DNA from 2 places in the Erwinia sp. SLM-02 genome. Region 1 is predicted to be linked to the other one. Evidence: predicted binding sites of a transcription regulator. Region 1 holds the regulator's gene; the other holds the start of a gene.
What was found. Region 1 encodes PurR, which represses purine synthesis genes. Its sites were predicted from a motif close to CANGCAAACGTTTGCNTG; they were not measured.
Positions count from the first base shown of each region.

Region 2: the regulator PurR is predicted to act here: its motif matches at 5,673-5,690, upstream of rbsD (D-ribose pyranase).

Region 1 is NZ_JAQISN010000001.1:1,378,023-1,385,554, forward strand. It holds gene cfa (cyclopropane fatty acyl phospholipid synthase) at 1-578, opposite strand, end outside; gene punC (purine nucleoside transporter PunC) at 901-2,094, opposite strand; gene punR (DNA-binding transcriptional activator PunR) at 2,207-3,121, shown strand; gene purR (HTH-type transcriptional repressor PurR) at 3,145-4,170, opposite strand; gene cydH (cytochrome bd-I oxidase subunit CydH) at 4,465-4,554, shown strand; gene PGH32_RS06410 (C40 family peptidase) at 4,612-5,475, opposite strand; gene PGH32_RS06415 (Grx4 family monothiol glutaredoxin) at 5,841-6,179, shown strand; gene rnt (ribonuclease T) at 6,275-6,925, opposite strand; gene gloA (lactoylglutathione lyase) at 7,030-7,437, opposite strand.
Region 2 is NZ_JAQISN010000004.1:1,953-9,484, forward strand. It holds gene rbsR (ribose operon transcriptional repressor RbsR) at 1-865, opposite strand, end outside; gene rbsK (ribokinase) at 868-1,797, opposite strand; gene rbsB (ribose ABC transporter substrate-binding protein RbsB) at 1,860-2,735, opposite strand; gene rbsC (ribose ABC transporter permease) at 2,761-3,726, opposite strand; gene rbsA (ribose ABC transporter ATP-binding protein RbsA) at 3,729-5,234, opposite strand; gene rbsD (D-ribose pyranase) at 5,242-5,661, opposite strand; gene PGH32_RS19355 (cholesterol oxidase substrate-binding domain-containing protein) at 5,907-7,529, shown strand.

The sequences.
Region 1 (7,532 bases):
ACGCTGACGCCGTAGTGGCGAGCGGCATATTCCGCCAGCCCACCCCAGCCGCAGCCGATATCCAGCAGCGACATACCGGGTGAAAGCTGGAGCTTTTCGCAGATCATTTTCAACTTTGCTTCCTGCGCCTGCTCAAGCGTTTCTGCCTCTTTCCAGTAACCGCAGGAATATTGCATATACGGGTCAAGCATCAGTGAAAACAGGTCATTACCGAGATCGTAATGCTCTTTACCGACGATCCACGCTCTTTTACGCGACTGAAGATTGGTCAGACGCGCGGCGGCAACGCGCAGCGTATCTTTGAAATGGTGGGGGAGTTGTTGATCGAGTTTTGCCAGCAGCACGCGTTGGAAAAAAATATCCAGCCGATCGCACTGCCACCAGCCGTCCATATAGCTTTCACCCAAACCGAGCGAGCCTTCCTGCAGCACGCGTTTAAAAAAGTCCGGATGTGTGATTCTGATATCCCATGGACGGGAACCGTTTATTTCTATGTCAGCCTTGCGCAACATCTCCTGGACAATTCGGTACCACTGGTTGTGTTCCAGGCTCACTTCTTCTATACACGATGAACTCATTAGCTTCTCCATCACCCTGTGTGATTGAAACCCGAGAAAAGAATAGTCAAATTCTACAAGTCTATGAGAAAACTCACGGCAGAGCCGCAGTCTGATATCCGACGTTAACAGAGGATTGAATTATAACCGACAGAGGCTGAAACAGACGTAACACGAGAAGATGACAGCCTTGTCAGAAAAAAACACCGGACATTGCTAAAGCAATCTGCGGTTTTAAATGTTGGTAACTTGTTATTTTGTAGTGCCTGACGAGTATATGCTCCCGTCAGACAATATTCAATGCATTATTGTTAGCATGCTAACCAAGTGATTTTACTGCATATCAGCATGGATTTTCCATCGTTTGTAATGCCATTTTCCTGGCGGCTTTGCGCTGTATCAGATAGCCAATTGTAGCCAGTAAAATGGTCAGTAACATGACAAACACGGTCGTGTGTAGCGGTGACTCAATCCATGTTGAAACCGCCAGACTGGCGATAAAGCACATCCCCAGCTGCAGCATATTTTGCAACGCCGCGGCTTTACCCGTGGCCTGCGGGAAGGGCAGCAGGGCGCTGGACACCACCACCGGGTAAATCGCACCGCTGGACATCGACATCAGACAGAACGGCGCCAGCAGGCTGAACAATGACGGCGTCTGCTGCTGCGCGGAGATGAACAGTGCAATCACGCCAAGGCTGAAGCACAGCAGCAGCCACGGCAGCAGCTGGCCGCCGGAGAACCGATTAAGCAGCGCACGGCAGCCAAATCCGCCAATCAAAAAGGCGATGGTCTGCGGCACGTAGCTCAGGCCGATATCGGCCGGTGACAGGCCCAGATTGCCAAGAATAAACGGCGAGCCGGTAAGCCAGGCGAAGAAGCTGGCGGAACAGGCGGCGAAAATAAGAACGTTGCCGCTGTAAACCGGGGATTTCAGCAGCATCAGGAAGCCGGGTGCCGGACCCTGCGGCGCGGTGTTTTCAGCGGATGCCCGGCCTGCAAGGCGAAGCGTTGGGACCAACAGCGCCACGCTAATCAGCAGCAGTGCAACGAAGATAGCCCGCCAGGAAAAATGCTCAAGCAGCCAGGCGCCCAGCAGCGGCGCCAGCGCGGGGGAAAGCGCGACCAGTGGCATGATGGTGGCGAATACGCGTTTAGCCTGCGCGGCACTGTAGCGATCGACAACCAGCGCCTGCCAGCTGACGGCGGCAGCGCAAACGCCCACCGCCTGCAGGAAGCGGAAAAAGAGCAGCCACGCTGCGGATTCAACCCACATCATCGCCGCGCAGCCGATGGCGAACAGCCCAAGCCCCACCAGCAGCACCGGTTTACGCCCAAGACGGTCGGATAACGATCCCCAGATAAGCTGCGCGCAGGCGAAGCCGGCCAGAAAAATACTCAGACTGGCGCTGATCGCACCCGAACCGGTGGCCAGATCCTGCTGCATCTCGCCAAAAGCGGGCAGGTACATATCGGTAGCAAGAAAACCCAGCATGCTGAGCAGGGCCAGATAAACAATAAAGAATTTTGAGGGCATAGTTGACTCGTAGAGGGCAGTTTTTTTTCGCTGGAAGTGTAAAGGGATGCAGTTGGGCTTGTGAAACGGTAATATTAGTCGGTTGCGTTGAAAATTTTTGCAGGCAAAAATTATGTGGTCAGAACATTCTCTGGAAGTGATTGAAGCGGTGGCCAGAACCGGCAGCTTTACCGCCGCGGCGGCTGAACTTCACCGGGTCCCCTCCGCCGTGAGCTATACGGTGCGCCAGCTGGAGCAGTGGCTGGCCGTCAGCCTGTTTGAGCGCCGCCACCGGGATGTGGTACTGACCGAGGCCGGGCGCGTATTCAGCGAGGAAGGGCGTTCTGTTATCAAAAAAATGCTTTCCACGCGCCGGCGCTGCCAGCAGGTGGCAAACGGCTGGCGTGGCCAGATTAATATTGCCGTCGATCGCATCGTCAGACCGCAGCGCACCCGCCAGCTTATCGTCGATTTCTATCGTCACTTTCCCGACATGGAACTGCATATATTCCCCGAGGTGTTTAACGGCGTATGGGATGCCCTGGCGGATGGGCGCGTGGATGTGGCGATCGGTGCCACCCAGGCGGTGCCGGTAGGGGGGCGTTTTGCCTTTCGAGATATGGGCAGCCTGAACTGGCGCTGTGTGGTGCAAAGCGGGCATACCTTGCTGGCACAGCCGGGGCCGCTCAGTGACGACCTGCTGCGCGAGTGGCCCTCCATGACGCTGGAAGACACCTCGCGATCGTTGCCAAAACGCACCACCTGGACGCTGGATAATCAACGACGGCTGGTGGTCCCGGACTGGGAAAGCGCCCTGGACTGTCTGCGTGCCGGGCTGTGCGTGGGGATGATCCCGGGGCACTTTGCGCAAACCTGGATCGCTCAGGGAGGGATCGCCGAACTGGCGCTGGCGAATCCGTTTCCGATCAGCCCCTGCTGCCTGAGCTGGTCGGAACAGAGCGCCTCACCCGCGCTGAGCTGGCTGCTGGAGTATCTTGGCGACAGCGAAACGCTGAATGCGGAATGGCTGTGTGAACCGTCCGCCTGAGCGAACGGCCGGGCCGGATGGGATCAGCGACGATAGTCGCGGAACGGACCGTCAGCGACGGAACGGCGTTCAATCAGTGAAGGATGAACTTCGATAGTCTGCGGCTCTTCACGCTTGCTGGTGATGCGGTCAAGCAGCATATCGAAGGCGGTTTCTCCCAGCCGCTCTTTCGGCTGGTGCACCGTGGTCAGCGCCGGGGTGAAATAGCGCGCGTTGCGCACGTTATCATAACCGATCACCGAAATATCCTGCGGAACGCGCAGGCCCATCTCATCGGCCGCGCAAATCGCGCCCATCGCCATCACGTCCCCACCGCAGAAAATAGCGGTAGGGCGCTGTTTCTGGCCGAGGATTTGCTGCATGGCCCGATAGCCGGATTCGGGTTCGAAGTCGCCCTGAACCAGCCACTCTTCGCGCAGGGTGATGCCGGCTTCGTTCAGTGCCTTAAGAAAACCGGCATGGCGTCCGCCGCCGGTATTGCGTTCCAGCTGACCCGGGATTGCGCCGATATCGCGATGTCCACGCTCAATCAGGTAGCGCCCGGCCAGATAGCCACCCTCAAAGGCGTTGTCCAGTACGGTATCGGTAAAGTCGCCGCGCGCTTCACCCCAGTCCATCACCACCATCGGGATATTGCGGTGGTCTTCCAGCATAGCGATCAGGGAATCCGGGTACTCAGAGCACATCACCAGCAGCCCGTCGACGCGCTTTTGCGCCATCATCGACAGGTAAGCCTGCTGCTTATTCAGGTCGTTATGGGCGTTTCCAAGGATCAGGGTATAGCCTTTGGCAAAGCAGCGGTTTTCCACGGCTTCAATGATTTCGGCAAAGTAGGGTGCTTCGCTGGATGTTGCCAGCAGGCCGATAGTTTTGGTGTGGTTAACCTTGAGGCTGCGTGCCACGGCGCTGGGGGAATAGTGCAATTCTTTAATTGCTGCCCATACCGCTTCACGAGTCTCTTCAGCTACAAAGCGCGTTTTATTAATTACGTGGGACACCGTAGTGGTCGAAACCCCGGCTCGCTTTGCCACATCCTTAATTGTTGCCATTAAACTTATACTCCTGGTGTTATCGTAACTATTTGATAACAGGTTGGTTAAACGTTTGCCTGGGTGCAGCCTTTTCCCGCCAGACCAAAATGGTTTGGGTGCTGCCGCAACGGGTCGGAAAGGGGAAAAAATCGTCCGTAGAGTGACTGCAGAGCTGGCAAAAACCGTTTCCGCTGCTGTTGCGCAACGGAAAAGAGGAATTCTAACAAGGCTGCGCAGAGAAAACGAGATTTTTACGGGTAACTGTGGGAAAATCTTTGTGCATACATTTTACAGGGTTATTAAGGAGAGACGATGAGTACCGATCTGAAATTCTCACTGCTGACCACGGTGGGTGCGCTTCTGATGATTATTGCATTTAGCTTCACGGCTATTCTGCACTAAAAAAATCGGGAGGAGCCAGGCTCCTCCCGATTTGCATCTGCATCCGGCGTTGCGCAATCAGCGAATGGTTTTGGGTGTCATCATCCGACGGGCACCAATGTAGTGCTCCTGCCAGTAATCATCGCCCAGCGCGCTCACCTGGATATCTTTGCCGGTTCTCGGCGACTGAATGAATTTCCCACCGCCAAGATACACACCAACGTGATCGGCAGTGCCGCGGCCGTTGATACGGAAGAACACCAGGTCACCTTTTTCAAGCTTGTCGCGCTTGATCGCAGCGGCATCGCGCAGGTGATACATTTCATTTGCCGTGCGCGGGATTTTGAATTTCACCAGATCTTTATAGGCATACCACACCAGCCCACTGCAGTCGAAACCCGTCTGCGGCGACGTGCCGCCCCACTGATAGGGCTTACCGAGCTGGCCCATCAGCTTGTTCATCGCGGTTTCACGCGCTTTCTGGTAGCGGGCGCGGTGCGCCTTACTCAGCTTAAGCGGGGATTCAGGCGACTCAACTTCATCACGCTCGATAGCGCGCAGCGGGCCTTTCCTGCCTTTTTTGGTCTGTAATGATGCCAGACGCTCGCGACCGTAGCGCTTTTTCTCCATTTTACCGATGCGCGTTGTTTTCACTTCGCGAGCGGCAGTGGCTTCCTGACTTTTTTTCAGCTTTGCCTTTTGGGACGCAGAGACTTTGGCTTGTTTAAGCGCGGGCGCTTTGGTTTTTTTAACGAGGGGTTCTTTAACTTTTTTGGTTGAGGCGGCTTTCACCGGGCGACGCTTGCGGCGCTCATCCTCACGTGCGGTGTTGTGGTCAACTTTGTGCTGATTAGCGTTAACGGGAGCATGAGGCGATGCATGCGCCAGATTAAAGAACAGCTGGGCGAAGGCCAGCATGCCAAGCGTGATGATTAAACGCAACGTTCCCATTAACAGTTAAACTCAGTGTAATGACTGCATGGCAATCGGAAAAGAATTCTGCAATTTGCAGGGGTTAGGGCAATTCTAATCTAACTTCTTAACAAAAGGTAAGGTGTTTTTTGTTTCAATAAGACAGATTAAGTAAATGATGAATTATTAAGCGCAATCAGCTGGTTAACTCAGCAGTAAAACGTGAACCGGCATCGAGAAACGCTGCAACGATGATAGGAAAATGTTATTTTGTTTTCATAATTTTGCAATTTGTTGCGCTCTGTTCATCGGGCCTGCAGAAAATGTCGTTTTCAACGGCCGGGCAGAATCGCTACAATAACTAAACACGAAGTATCGTACTGAGGAAGTCATTTATGAGTACTGTTGAGAAAATTCAGCGCCAGATCGCAGAAAACCCAATCCTGCTGTATATGAAAGGCTCACCTAAGCTGCCAAGCTGCGGATTCTCCGCACAGGCCGTACAGGCACTTTCTGCCTGTGGCGAACGCTTTGCCTACGTTGATATCCTGCTGAACCCGGATATCCGTGCAGAGATGCCCGCTTACGCTAACTGGCCAACCTTCCCACAGCTGTGGGTAGACGGTGAGCTGGTCGGCGGCTGCGACATCATTATCGAGATGTTCCAGCGCGGCGAGCTGCAGCAGCTGATCAAAGAGACCGCGCAGAAATACCCGGCACCGGCTGCGGAATAAGCGACTGCATAAAAAAAACCCTGCATCGCAGGGTTTTTTTTCGTCCGTCTTTCGTGCGGAGCGTGCTTAACGGCACGCCGTGGGCAGCAGCCGACTCAGGACTCCGCTTCCGGCACCGCCAGCGGCCAGCCGCCAAGGCGTTTCCAGCGGTTGACGAGCTCACAGAATAAATCCGCCGTCTGCGTCGTATCGTAAAGCGCGGAGTGCGCCTGGCTGCTGTCAAAGGGCATTCCGGCGGCGATACAGGCTTTGGCCAGCACGGTCTGACCAACGACCAGTCCGCTGAGGGCTGCCGTATCGAAGGTGACGAACGGGTGGAAAGGGTTGCGCTTCAGGCTGGCGCGTTCCGCCGCTGCATTCATAAAATTGAGGTCGAAAGTGGCATTATGCGCCACCATGATCGCCCGGCTGCAGCCGGTGTCCTTAATCCCTTTACGAACCAGCTTAAAAATAGCGTGCAGCGCTTCATATTCGCTGACGGCACCCCGCAGTGGGTTGCTGGGGTCGATGCCGTTAAAGGCCAGGGCTTCCGGCTGCAGAACTGAACCGACAAAAGGCTCTACGTGAAAATGCAGGGTTTCATCTTTCTCCAGCCAGCCATCTTCATTCATTTTTAAGGTGACGGCGGCGATTTCGAGCAGCGCGTTCGTTTTGGCATCAAATCCCGCAGTTTCCACATCGATCACTACCGGATAGAAACCGCGAAAGCGGCTGCTCAGCGTATTCAGTTCATTTAGTTCAGACATCAGCTTCTCATTGGCGCAAAAAGGCAGGGCGTATTATGGCAAACTTTGCTACGTGATGCAGCAGGCAGGTGAGAAGGAGGGAGCCGCAGCCCCCTCGGGGGAACTTAATTGCCCAGGCCGTGACCGGCGTGTTTATTCTCAATCAGTTCAATCTTGTAGCCATCCGGATCTTCAACGAAGGCGATAATGGTGGTGCCGCCTTTAACCGGGCCGGCCTCACGCGTGACGTTGCCGCCGTCGTTGCGAATGCGGTCGCAGGTTGCCGCGACGTCATCCACGCCCAGCGCGATATGGCCGTAGGCGTTACCGAGATCGTAGCTGTCCACGCCCCAGTTGTAGGTCAGTTCGATAACCGCACCGTCGCTCTCTTCGGTGTAGCCAACGAAGGCGAGGGTATATTTATACTCGGTATTTTCACTGGTGCGCAGCAGGCGCATGCCCAGCACTTTGGTGTAGAAATCAACGGAACGTTGCAGATCGCCAACGCGCAGCATGGTGTGAAGTAAACGCATAACATCCTCTTTTTTTTGGCGTCATCGGCGGATGACGTTAGAAAAACAGTATAGCGATAATCAGTACGACCGCGAGCGGCGCAACAATTATCGCT
Region 2 (7,532 bases), on a different contig from region 1:
TAGTGCTCAGAGGCGGCGTCATATAGCGCGCCAGCTCAATATCATCGTAACCCATTACCGCCATATCCTGTGGAATGGTCATCCCGGCCTGGAAAAGCGCCTGATAAACGCCAACGGCCATAGCATCATTACTGGTAAAAACCGCCTCAGGTTGCGGATCTAGCGTTAACAGCTGCTGCATGGCATTGAAGCCACCCTCAAACTCAAAATCACCGTCAACAATATATCCGGGCAGGATCGGCAGCTCCGCCGTGGTCATCGCGCGCTGATAGCCTTCAAGGCGCAGTCGCGCAGGCGTCTTATCCTGGGGACCGGCGATACAGGCAATGCGGGTATAACCGCGGGAAATCAGATGCTGAGTGGCCATTTCGCCGCCCAGCAACGAGTTGTCCTGAATAATGTCACTACCGCCTTCAAACGGTGCCCAGTCCATCATGACCGAAGGAATGGAAGGATAGCGCCCAAGAATATCGGCAGAAGGCAGATGGCTTTCGGTACACATGATCAGCAGTCCATCAACGCGCTTTTGCAGCAGCGTTTCCAGGCTCCGATCCATGCGGTCCTTATCCCCTTCGGTATTACACAGAATAAGACTGTATCCACGCTCATAGCAGCTACGCTCCACCCCTCGCACCACTTCCGCATAAAACGGGTTGCTGCTGGCGGTCAACAGCATGCCAATGGTACGGGTCTGATTCAGTTTCAGACTGCGAGCCAACGCCGATGGGGCATAGTTCAGCTCACGGATAGCCGACGTAACCTTCTCACGGATCGTTTCACTGACGAACCGGTTGTTGTTAATCACGTGGGATACGGTAGAGGTTGAGACGCCCGCAAGCCGGGCGACATCTTTCATTGTGGCCACGTTCACCCCTGCGATTGCAAGAAGCGGTCGATCTCTTCACGCCAGGGCACGGAGGGCTGCGCACCATGTCGGGTGACGGCGATGGCGGCGGCCGCATGGGCAAACCGCACCGACTCGGCCATCGGTTTTTTCTCCAGCAGTGCGGTAATCAGCGCACCGTTGAAGGTATCTCCGGCTGCGATGGTATCCACCGCCTCAACGCGAAATCCTGGAATACGCTGCCCGTTGCCCTGCTCACTCAGCCACACGCCGCGGCTACCGAGAGTGATCAGTACCGAATCAATGCCTTTGGCATGCAGTACGCCGGCAGCCTTCGCGGCATCCTCATCGGTTTTGACGGCCACGCCAGTCAGGATCTGTGCTTCGGTTTCGTTAGGGGTGATCATATCCACCAGCGACAGCAGCTCATCGGAGAGCGCCGTGGCCGGGGCCGGGTTCAATATCACCCGGGTCTGATTCTGATGAGCAATACGCGCGGCGGCCAGCACGCTGTCCAGCGGGGACTCAAGCTGCATCAACAACGCGTCAGCATCAGCAATCACCTGCTGATGCTGGGTCACCCGGTCAGGGGTCAGTGCCGCGTTGGCACCCGCATAAATACCGATGGTGTTTTCACCTTCGCCGTTAACAAAAATCAGCGCCACGCCGGTTGATTCGCCTTCAACGGCAGTGACCGGTGCCACGTCAATGCGATCGTCCGCCAGCTGTTTGCGGATACGCTCACCAATATCGTCATGACCTACGCAGGCAATAAAGGAAATATCCGCACCGCTGCGCCCGGCAGCAACGGCCTGATTCGCGCCTTTTCCACCAAACGCCACCTGATACTGCTTTCCGATCACCGTTTCACCCGGGCGAGGAAAATGCGCCAGATTAAGAATGTGATCTGCATTGATGCTGCCCAGAACAGCCAGCTTGCCGGTATTTTTCATATGGGGAATCGTCCAGATAAGTGCGCCACCCGAGGGTGGCGCGTGCCATGCTTTTCTTTGATTTATTTGGTGACCAGCTTCAGGTCTACCGGATTTACCGCGTCGACTTTCTGCCCTTTCAGCACTTTGTCAGCCGTTTCAACGCCGATAGAACCAATCTGCTCAGGCAGCTGAGCGACGGTCGCGGCCAGTTTGCCGCCTTCAACAGCCTTCACCCCATCAGGCGTGCCGTCAAAGCCCACAACCACCACACCAGATTTACCGGCAGTTTGCAATGCGCGTAATGCGCCCAGCGCCATTTCATCATTCTGGGCAAACACCGCCTGCACATCAGGATGCGCGGTCAACAGGTTTTGCATCACGTTCAGGCCCTTGGTGCGATCGAAATCCGCCGGCTGGCTGGCAAGGATATTGAATTTATGCGCATCGGCAGCCTGCTTGAAGCCTTCACCACGCTCACGCGCGGCTGACGTTCCGGCAATCCCCTGCAGTTCGATAATTTTTGCGCCGTCACCCAGCTTCTGAGCGATAAACTCACCGGCCTGCTTGCCGCCTGCACGGTTGTCTGAAGCGATGTGGCTGACCACCTTGCCCTGTGTCGCTACGCGGTCAAGCGTGATCACCGGGATGTTAGCCTGGTTAGCCATTTTCACCGCATTGCCCACCGCATCGGAATCGGTTGGGTTGATCAGCATAACTTTGGTGCCGCGAACGGTCAGATCCTGCACGTTCGCCAGCTCTTTCGCCGGGTTATTCTGTGAATCCAGCACCACCAGGTTATAACCCAGCTTATCGGCTTCTTTCTGCGCACCGTCTTTCAGTGAAACAAAGAACGGGTTGTTCAGCGTGGATACCACCAGCGCGATCGTGTCTTTTGCCAGCGCATGGGTGCTCAGGGTGGCGCCTAACAGTAAAGCCAGTGCAGTCAGTTTTTTCATGTTCTTAATCCTGTAGGGTAATCAGTTATTTGCTTTTGTTGTCTACCAGCACCGCCAGTAAAATCACGACAGCTTTGACGATCATTTGGTAGTAAGAAGAAACACCGAGCAGGTTCAGCCCGTTGTTGAGGAAACCGAGGATCAGCGCACCGATCAGGGTTCCCATAATCCGGCCTTTGCCCCCGGCCAGGCTGGTGCCGCCGAGCACAACGGCCGCAATCGCATCCAGCTCATAGCCGGTTCCCGCCGTTGGCTGCGCGGAAGAAAGGCGCGCCACTTCAATGGTGCCGGCCAGCGCGGCCAGCATGCCGCACAGCGCGTACACGGTGATTTTTACCCGGTTCACGCTGATGCCTGACAGCCGGGTTGCCGCTTCGTTACCGCCCAGCGCATAGATATAGCGGCCAAGACGGGTGTGATGCAGCATGTACCAGGCGGCGAAGAAGACAATCGCCATCAGCCAGACCGGCGTCGGGATCCCCAGCGGTCGACCAATACCAAACCAGCCAAACAGGTCCGCATTGTCGTTAAAGCCGGTATTCACCGGGCTGCCGTTGGTATACACCATGGTTACCCCGCGCAGCAGGAGCATCATCACCAGCGTGGCGATAAAGGCCTGGACCCTGCCTTTCGCGACAATCGTACCGGTAATACCGCCGATCAAGGCGCCCAGCGCCAGCGAAGCGGCAACCGCCACCAGCGCATTCACTTCCAGGCCGACGATCGATGCCGCCACCGCGCCGGTCAGCGCCAGCAGTGAACCCACGGAAAGATCGATGCCCGAGGTCAGAATAACCAGCGTCATCCCCACGGCCATAATGGCGTTAACCGAGGTCTGTTGTAGAATATTGAACAGGTTAGCCACGGTGAAGAAGTTCGGGCTCATGCTGGAGACAATGGCGATCAGTACCACCAGCGCAATCAGCGATTTCTGTTCAAGCAGCCACGCCTTACTGATCAGGCGGCGTGAAGGGATTGTTTGCGTACTCATAGTTATGCCAGCTCCGCGCTGTATTGTTTGCCTACCGCCGCCGCCATCAAAATTTCCTGCGAGGCTTGTTCAATCGGGAAGTCACCGCTCAGACGCCCTTCGTGCATCACCAGCACGCGGTCGCTCATACCCAGCACTTCCGGCATTTCAGAAGAGACGAGGATGATGCTCAGCCCCTCTTCTTTAAACTGGTTAATCAGCTGGTAAATCTCTTTCTTCGCGCCGACGTCCACCCCACGAGTGGGCTCATCCAGGATCAGCACTTTCGGCCGGGTCATCAGACCACGGGCGATAGCCACTTTCTGCTGGTTCCCGCCGGAAAGCAGGCCGATCGGCTGATTCATTGAGGGGGTTTTGACGTTAAACAGCTTAATAAAGTCCCCGACGGCCAGCTGCTCTTCAGCGTGCTTCAGGCGCCCACCGGTATGGCTGAAATAGTTGAGGGCGGTCAGCGACATGTTCTCTTTTACCGACATCCCCAATACCAGGCCATCACGCTTGCGGTCTTCAGAGATATAAACGATGCCGTTGAGCAGCCCCTCTTCTGGCGAACGCGCCACCACCGTTTTGCCGTCCAGCGTCACCGTACCGGCTGAACGCGGCAGTGCGCCGTACAGCACCTTCATTAATTCGGTACGCCCCGCGCCCATCAGGCCTGCCACGCCGAGGATCTCCCCTTTACGCAGGGTAAAGCTGACATCGTCAACGCCGGAGCCGCTGAGGTGCTCCACCTTCAGACGAATATCACCCGGCGCTTTATCCAGCCGCGGATACTGTTCTTCCAGCTTGCGGCCCACCATCATTTCGATCAGCGACTCTTCGCTCAGCGTATTCACCTCACGCTCGGCAATAAACTGACCGTCACGGAAAATGGTCACATCATCGCAAACCTCAAAAATCTCTTTCATGCGGTGGGAGATATAAACGATGCCGCAGCCCTGCGCCTTCAGCTCGTTGATCACGCGGAACAGCGAAGCGGTTTCAGTATCGGTCAGGGCATCCGTTGGCTCATCCATAATGATGACTTTGGACTCGAAGCTCAGCACTTTGGCAATCTCAACCATCTGCTGATCGCCGATCGACAGATCGCCCACCAGCTTGTGGCTGTTAAAGCGCAGATTGAGGCGTTTCAGCAGCGCATCCGCCTTCTCGTGCATCGCCTTCCACTGAATGCAGCCAAAGCGATTGACGAACTCCCGGCCGAGGAAAATATTTTCCGCAACGCTCAACTGCGGGATCAGGTTGAGTTCCTGATGGATGATGCCAATTCCGGCTTCCTGAGATGCCTTAGGGCCGTTGAACGTCGTTTCTTTACCCAACCACTCAAAACTCCCGGCATCGCGCGCATAGATCCCGGTCAGGACTTTCATCATGGTGGATTTACCCGCCCCGTTTTCCCCTACCAGTGCCATCACGCGGCCCGGATAAACGGAAAGTGCGGCCCCCGACAGCGCTTTCACGCCGGGGAAGGATTTCTCAATGCCTTTCAGCTGCAGTAAAGGTTGCATAACGGCCTCAGAAGGTCACGCCAGCGTTAAGGATGATATTCGCATACGGAGAGCACTCCCCGCTGCGAATAACAGCCTTACTACGTTGTGTTTGCTGTTTGAACTGTTCGTGACTGATATAGCTGATACTTATCGTATTACCCTGGTGTTGTTGCAAAGATTCGAGCAGGGCGATCAGTTCGCTATGGAGCTGCGGATTATGCTGCACAATCTCTTCCGCAAGGATGGCACTCTCAACCTGCATTTCTTCAGTCACCGTTTTGGTTACCTGTAAAAAACTGGGAATACCGTGAGTCAGCGCGAGATCGATGCGCTGCGGCCCCTGTGGAACAGGCAGGCCAGCATCACCGATGGTCAGGCTGTCAGTATGTCCTAAACGGGAAACCACGGACGAAATATCAGAATTCAGTAAGGTGCCTTTTTTCATCTTTCACTCCAGAGCGAAACGTTTCGCTGACTGCAGTTTAAGCAACGGAAAGGGGAAAACAATCGTCAAATTGTGAAAATGTGATCGCCATCGAAACGTTTCGCCAGCGAGATGAAGCCCCAATCTCAGGTGGATATCTTCCCCTCTCACAGACTAAACAATGACCAGAGGACGGATTATTCATTGCAGCCATGTAGAGTAACCGGGCAGTAAAAAAAACCACTTTATTTTAAAAGGAATTTAAAATGTCGTTAAATGAAAGATTCAACAAAATAAAAAAAACCTATGAGGATTACGAAAACTGGTCTGGTGAGGTAACCGGTCATCACATTCTTTGCTGCCATCCGGCTAATGAAGATCAGTTGCTGGATATTGTTAACTGGGCTAAAGAAAATAACAGAAAAATCAGACCTGTGGGAATGAAACACAACTGGTCTCCACTCACTATTGCCAATGGAGAGAATAACAGCAGCGTTATTCTCGTTGATCTGAAAGGAACAGTAACGAAAGTTCTCATTGAGAAAATGGGTGAACATGCTCTGGTAACGGCTAAAGCGGGAATTACCATGCAGGATTTTGTCACCCAGCTTGAAACACAAAAACTGGGTTTCGTAGGAATGCCCGCCCCGGGAGATCTGACACTGGGTGGCGTTCTGGCTATTGGTGGACATGGCACCAGCATTCCAGCTAAAAATGAAAAAACGCCTCCGGGCGGATCCTATGGTTCAATGAGCAATTCAATTATTTCTCTAAAGGCCGTGGTATGGAATAGCGAAACTGAAAGTTATGAGTTAAAACTTTTTCAAAGGAAAGATCCGGAAATTTCCGCCTTCATGGTTCACGTTGGCAGAGCATTAATTTTTGAAGTTACTTTGCAGGTCCCTCGCAACCAGCGCCTGCGCTGTATAAGTTATGTCAACATTACTGCTGATGAGCTTTTTGCAAAAGAGAGTAGCGGAGATAAAACGTTCAGTTATTTCCTCGACCAGTATGGTCGGGCCGAAGCGATATGGTTTCCTTTCACAGAAAAACCCTGGCTTAAAATATGGACTATCGCTCCCGTTTACCCTTCCAAATCACGTCCTGTTCATTCACCATTTAACTATGGGTTTTCTGATAACCTCCCATTAAAAGTCTCCAATCTGATAAAGAAAATTAATAATGGTCAGCCACAACTCACCCCTTCCCTTGGCCAACTTCAGGCAGAGCTGGTCAATATTGGCCTGGGGGCAACGAACGCCTTTGACCTGTGGGGCTGGAGTAAAGATCTGCTGATGTACGTCAAACCCAGCACGCTAAGGGTCACTGCAAACGGCTATGCCATTCTGACGCAAAGAGAAAATATTCAGAGCGTAATTTACGACTTTGTTAGCCATTACCGAAAAATGGTTACTGACTATAAAGGTCGTCACTCGTGGCCAATGAATGGTCCGATTGAAATCCGGGTTTCCGGGTTAGACAAACCGGATGAGACGCTTGTGGCTGGTGCAGTAACGCCAGCATTATCTGCAGTAAAACCCGATCCGGCCCATCCTGAATGGGATGTTGCCGTCTGGTTGGATATCTTGTCTATGCCGGGAACCCCGGATGCCTGTAAATTTTATAACGAAATGGAATCGTGGATATACTCCCACTTCAGTAATAAAGATTGTGGCGTTCGCGTTGAATGGAGTAAAGGCTGGGGATATAGCGATACGGCAGCCTGGGATAATCAGGAAAGGATGCAGAATACCATACCGTCCTCACTCAGCGGAGGAGATAACATGAGTATGGATTGGAATATGGCCGTAAGTACACTTAACGAGTACGACCCGTACAAACTATTCTCGTCTCCCTTCGTCGAAAAACTTTTTAATATGTATGCATAATAA